DNA from 2 places in the Colwellia sp. MB02u-9 genome. Region 2 is predicted to be linked to the other one. Evidence: riboswitches for the same ligand, from Rfam matches in the RefSeq annotation. Region 2 holds a riboswitch; the other holds the start of a gene.
The links. A riboswitch is a leader RNA that binds a small molecule or an ion and turns the genes downstream of it on or off. The one in region 2 is predicted to bind cobalamin.
Positions count from the first base shown of each region.

Region 1: another riboswitch for cobalamin. It lies ahead of H4J65_RS01980 (ABC transporter ATP-binding protein); the one in region 2 lies ahead of H4J65_RS13480 (hypothetical protein).

Region 1 is NZ_JACGVF010000067.1:5,624-9,049, reverse strand. Features, by position in the region: gene H4J65_RS01985 (M13 family metallopeptidase) at 1-1,086, shown strand, start outside; cobalamin riboswitch at 1,277-1,419, shown strand; gene H4J65_RS01980 (ABC transporter ATP-binding protein) at 1,621-2,508, shown strand; gene H4J65_RS01975 (iron ABC transporter permease) at 2,511-3,426, shown strand, end outside.
Region 2 is NZ_JACGVF010000097.1:81,863-85,288, forward strand. Features, by position in the region: gene H4J65_RS13475 (TonB-dependent receptor domain-containing protein) at 1-1,307, opposite strand, end outside; cobalamin riboswitch at 1,362-1,536, opposite strand; gene H4J65_RS13480 (hypothetical protein) at 1,559-1,978, opposite strand; cobalamin riboswitch at 2,141-2,336, opposite strand; gene H4J65_RS13485 (cobalamin-binding protein) at 2,818-3,426, shown strand, end outside.

The DNA of each region.
Region 1 (3,426 bases), on a different contig from region 2:
TCCAGCTCACTTACCGCCGAGTTAACCAATGAAAACTTTTATTTTTATTCAAAACAGTTAAGTGGTCGTGAAGAACAGCGCCCACTGTGGAAACGTGGTGTTGCCGTAGTTAATGACAATTTAGGTGAAGTTATTGGTAAAGTTTATGTTGGCCGTCACTTTAAGCCTGAAGCTAAAACCCGTATGACAGAACTGGTTGAAAATTTACGTGATGCTTACGGCGCAAGCATAGACGAACTAGATTGGATGTCAGAGGCGACTAAAAAATCAGCACGTATAAAACTCGCCAGCTTTGATCCTAAAATAGGCTACCCAGATAAGTGGGAAGATTACACCGCACTAAGCATTAAAAGTGACGATTTAGTCGGCAATACAATACGCTCTGGTACGCTTGCTCACCAAAAAGAACTGGCTAAGCTTGGTGGTCCAATTGACCGACAAGAATGGGCGATGACACCTCAAACCGTTAATGCTTATTACAACCCAACTAAAAACGAAATTGTCTTTCCAGCGGCTATTTTACAGCCGCCATTTTTTAATTTAGCGGCAGACGATGCGGTAAACTACGGTGGCATTGGCGCCGTTATTGGTCATGAAATGGGCCACGGCTTTGACGACCAAGGCAGCAAATACGACAGTGAAGGCAACATGCGTAACTGGTGGACTGATGAAGATTTAGCGGCCTTTACCATGCGCGCGGATAACTTAGTGGCACAGTATGGCGACTATGAGGTATTTGATGACTTAAACGTTAATGGCGAGCTAACCTTAGGCGAAAACATTGGTGATTTATCCGGAGTTACTATCGCTTATAAAGCTTATAAAGCTTCATTAAATGGCAAAGAAGCCCCAGTGATCGACGGCTTAACCGGCGACCAACGCTTCTTTATGGGCTTTGCACAAATATGGCGTGGAAAAATGGTTGAAAAATCATTAAGAAATCGCGTAGCAACAGACCCACATTCGCCAGGTGAGTTCCGTGCACTAGGGGCATTATCAAATATGCCTGAGTTTTATAGCGCCTTTGACGTTAAAGCAGGTGACGCTATGTATATCGCTCCTGAGAAGCGCGTTAAAATTTGGTAATATTGGCTTTACTGATGACATAAGAAAAATCACCTTAGGTCTAATTAACGCTTAAAACAAATTGTCAAAATACAGTGACAAAATAAAAAAGGAGCATTAGCTCCTTTTTTTTACGCCGCTTATAGCGCGTCAAATGACGGTTTTTATTGTAAAGCAGCATACTAAGCCGTAAAATCTCATGCCTAATAATCGATACCTTTAGCCAGATGTTTTGTTATTGTCTTGGCTAATTGATAGGGAACACGGTTAAATTCCGTGACTGTACCCGCAACTGTAAATAGCTTTTAATAAAAGTTATAAGTCAGGACACCTAGTATCAACCTATTGTACCAAGCTAATCATGTTAACACCGTGCGGGAATACACGTAAGTTACACTGTCTTTAAGGCATTCGTATCCTATTTTCTGCGCGGTAGTTAGTTTTATTATTCAACATAAGCTTTTGAATTAACCTCTAGGCCGCAATGAAAATATACTCCTTAGTTATTATCCAACACATGCCAAACGTGATTAGCACTAAGCTAGGCTGGCTTTAATGGCAAAATTACTCAGTGTTGAGTCAGTATCTTGGGCTGTTGATAAACAAAGTATTCTTAATAATATTTCATTTGATGTTGCCCGCGGCGATATTATTGGCATTATCGGGCCTAATGGTGCCGGCAAAACCTCACTCCTTAAGTGCATACTAAACCAATACAAAAATTGGCAAGGCGGCATTAAGCTAAAAAATAAAAAAATCAGCGACTACAAACCACATGAATTAGCACAAACATTTGCTTTAGTGGTACAGAACTCGCCGCCCATATTTGATTTAAACGTTTATGATGTGGTTAGAATGGGCCTACTGCCCTATAAAAGCCTCTTTGCTCGTGATAATGATGTCGATAAAAAAGACATTATACTCGCGTTAGAAAAAGTGGGGTTAGCTAGCAGCCAAGCAAAATTTTTTAACACCTTATCTGGCGGCGAACAACAACGGGTATTAATTGCTAAAGCCCTAGTACAAAAAGCAAAAATCTTGGTATTAGATGAACCCACTAATCACTTAGATATTTTCTACCAACATCAAATATTACAACTCGTGAAAGCGTTAAATATTACCGTTATTATGACCATACATGATCTCAATTTAGCCGCACATTACTGTAATCGTTTGTTGCTATTAGATAAAGGCAACTTAGTCAGCGACAATAGTGTTGATCAAGTGCTAAAGCCTGAGCTATTAACCAAAGTTTTTGGTTTACCCTGTTATCGAGATGACGCACAACATTGTGGCGTACCTAGAGTTTATTTCTATCCTGCTGATGATACTTCGGCGGTTAAACCAACTGGGGCAATGAACTCAACTGAGTCAACTGAGTCAACTGAGTCAACTGGGTCAACTGGGTCAACTGGGTCAACTAGTAAAGGTCAACACTCGTGAGTATTCTTGGCAACCGCAAAGGTAAAAATGTCTGGGTATTTTCAGCCCTTATTGCTTTTACCTTATTCTCCATTATTATGTCGATAACCTTTGGGCCAGCAAGCATTACTAGCCTAGATATATTTCAATGTGTGGTTAATCAATGCGCCTCCACTATGCACGACATGGTGATTTGGCAAATACGCATTCCACGTGTTTTGGTGGGTTTAGTGGCCGGCATGGGTTTAGCTTGTGCGGGGGCAATACTGCAAAATGTAACTCGTAACCCACTGGCCGATCCTTATTTATTTGGCATTATTTCTGGCGCAGGCTTAGGTGCTACCATCGCCACTTTAGTGCTCAGTGACCAACAAGCGCTAGCCTTGCCATTGGCGGCATTTCTTGGGGCATTATTTTCTGTGGTCATTGTCTTTGGTATCGCGACCCTACTGCGTAATATGAACCATTTATTATTAACCGGTATTGCGGTGTCGTTCATGCTTGGCTCTATTAGCCACTTTATTCTTTACCTTGGTGACCCTTTTGCCACCAGCCGCGTTATTTTTTGGTTAATGGGCAGTTTAACGCGCGTTGAAATGTTCCACTTTTATTTGATCAGTGCCATGGTATTACTCACTTTACTGACTATTTTTGCCTTACACCGACAAATAGATGCCCTGTTACTGGGCGATGAAAGTGCGGCAAGCCTTGGCGTTAACGTTAACAAACTGCGTTTAATTCTATTAGCTTTATGTGCAGCAGTGACCGCCGCCATCGTAGCTTATTGCGGTGGTATTGGTTTTGTTGGCCTGATGATCCCACATATTGTTAGGCAACTGGTTGGCGTTACCACCATGCCGTTAATTATTGGCTCCGCCTTGGTTGGCGGATGCTTTTTAGTTTGGGTTGATGTTGCCGCGCGCAGTTTGCTGAGTAATG
Region 2 (3,426 bases):
TCAGAAAGCTCTGAATCAAGTGTTGGCGTACCAAAGCCTGGATAGAATAAATCATTATAAGTCGGCACTTTAAAGCCAGTACCATAATTAAGTACCACGCGAGTATCTTCATCAACTTTATGACCGACGCCGAAATTATAAGTATTTTCTGAGTTAACATCTTCAACACTGTCGTGTCTTAATGTCGCTTCAAATGTCCATGCATTTTCAGTATATAAGGTATGGGCAAAAACACCTGTGGTGTCTCTTTCTTCTTTGTCAAAAACTATGCTACTTTTAGAAACATCGTCTTGATAATAATCGACACCAATATTAACTTGCAGATCATCAGAAAGCTGGCTGTTATTAACAATCGAGTATTGATTGCGACGGGTTTCAAAAATCCCTTGTGAAAGGCCATTACTTAAGCTGTCGATACTGTCACGACTTTGGCCAACAGAAAAAACGGTCTTGTTATTTACACCTTTAATACTGGTCGCATAATTGCCGCGAACTAACCACGCATGATTGTTAAAATCAGAGCCATTATAATAACCATCATATTCATTGTCGCCACTATCACTTGATAACAACCACTCTACTGAAAAATCTTCCGTGATTTTTTGCTGACCTCTAATCGCTACCGAGGTAAAGTCGTAACCGTCATCATCAGTTTCAGCGCCTTCTTGAACATCATAACCATCACTTTCTTCTTTACTGACGGTGATAGTCGTTTGGCCGTCACCATGGCTAATACCTGCGCCAGCTTTATACTTTTGATAGTTGTCAGTACCAAAACTAGCACCGGCAAACAACTCTCCCGCTGATAACTGACGAGTAAATATTTGAATAACACCGCCAATAGCGTCTGAGCCCCACAATGCTGCACGTGGGCCTTGCACGATTTCAATACGCTCGATCATCTCTGGCGAAATGGTATTTAAATTTGTACCGCCCGATGTGGCAGAACTCACTCGCACACCATCAATCAGTATTAAGGTATGATCTGAGTTGGTGCCACGCATAAAAATTGAGGCGTTTTGCCCTCTACCGCCATTAGTGGCAATATCAATACTGGGTACTGTAGATAATAAATCTAAAAATGAAATTGGGTTAGCTAGCTCGATATCTGCACGTGTAATAACCACTTGACTAGTCAGCGCATCGTCAATATTTAGGTGTGTACGGGTTGCCGTTACGGTTAATACTTCAATATCTTTTGCCTTACTTTCGGTGCTTGCTGAAGCGACAAAAGCTGTCGACATAGCACTGATAACGGCAAGTGATAATAGTGATTTTTTGAAAAAATTGTTTTGTTTAATGTTCATATGACCTCATTAACGATGCCCTCCGCACCATTTTATTACCGCGCTTAAGCGCAGTTTAATTATGCAAGTTAAAGTGCTCGGACTAACATGGCCACGCTTTCTATCAATATATCTTTATAAAAATAAAACGCTTAACACTATGATTACCGTTGCGGGGGCAGTGAAAAAATTTCATTTTCTTCCCTCGAACTTACTATGTAAAACAGTCACTAAAGTGTTCAGTTACTGTCGCTTGTTTAAATTTTTTCGTCTTAGTGAGTTGACAGCTTATTACTCGGCGTATCGACACCTTGATTAATCATGTCGTAAATTTTATCCCTAACTAAATGCTGCTGACAGACATCAGCTAATCGCTCAAGTTGTATTTCTCGATGTTGATTAATATCAACCATGGCTTGGTGCACTTGGTTATTCATTTGTTTGGTGACTTTACTGGCCGCAATAGCAACACCTGTAAAATGGGCAGAGTTGAAGTGTAACTTCTGATGAAGATGATTAGGCACATAACAAACCTTAACCGTCAGCTGAACTTTAGCCATGTGCTTAGTTAAATGCTTAGTTAAGTGTTTGAGTTTACCCAAAGTGCTGATATTTAATGGTTTAACTTTACCATAGATAAGCGTTTGAATTTTTTCTGAGTGTGGGTGACTAACAGCTTTCATATCAAACATTGCAACGCCTAACGAGTATCAAACCCAACATCAGTTGGCCGATATATGTGATTAACGTCGATAAGGTTTAGCGATATAGCGAGCAAATTCATCTTCACCACTGAGGTGGTATAAATGAAAATAGATAAAATATCCAATGCCCGAGTAACCCGCTCGACGTGGTAACTAATGATCATAATTCACCTGGTATCCTGACTTACAGCATCTAGATATATCCCTTCCCAAATCACTTTTAGCCAAAAGATTTAGTGGTTAATATATCGCTCTGTTTACAGTTGCGGGTACAGTTGTGGACTTTCACCACATTCCCAGCTTTATTTTATTACGCTTTCAAAACATAAAAAAGTAAAATTGAATATGACATTATTTAATTAATGGCGCGATTATCGACAGCTAGAGCGAAATAGCAAGGTTTATTTTTTATTCACTGGGCTGTTAAGAATATAAATATCCTCACTTTTTCAAAATAATATCACCGGATTCCTAAGCATAAAAGTTAACTGATTAGCTTTATTTTGTCTCCATGGCCGTTAAACTCAACAACTAACAACTTATCGTTAAAGCGTCAATTCAAGCCAATTTTCACCCGATAATGCCGAAAAATATAGCAAACAAGTTTAGCGCATTAAGTACTTAGTTATGATGCGTTAACATCGAGTCGGCCAATAATAGCCCCTAGGATAATTAAAAAATTAATCATTGTGTCTCTGTTTTTGATAAAGTAAAAAGTACTCAGCCTAATAACAGCTAGCTCATGGCGATACATAGTTCATAGCAAGGCGAATACTAGTAACAAGACTGATAGTAAGACAACAGCGAGTCAACAAGGAAAATACATAATGCCAGTTGCTGAACCTAAATGGCCAGAACGAATTATCTGCTTAACAGAAGAAACCACCGAAGCACTTTATCTGATGGAAGAAGATCATCGCATTATTGGCATTTCAGCTTATACCATGCGCCCTGAACGCGCGCGAAAAGAAAAAACAAAAGTAAGTGCTTACATCACCGCAAGAACAGAAAAAATACTCGCACTAAAACCAGATTTAGTGCTGGCCTTTTCTGATATGCAAGCCGATATTGTTGCCGATTTAATCAAAGAAGGTATACAAGTGCATTGCTTTAATCATCGCAGTGTCAGTGAAATTTTGCAGATGATACGCACCTTATCAGGCTTAATCGGTCAACCAGAAAAAGGCGATAAGTTAGTCAGCGACTTACAACATAATTTACGCAAAATTAAACAACAAGCAGCCAAATTGCCTGTGCGCCCAAAAGTTTATTTTGAAGAATGGTTTGACCCTATTATCACCGGCATTGGCTGGGTAAGTGAGCTAATAGAAATTGCCGGTGGTATAGACTGTTATCAAGAGTTTTCCGGCCAGTCCTTAGCCAAGAACCGCATTGTGGCAAACCCCAGTGATGTTATTGCCAAACAGCCTGATATC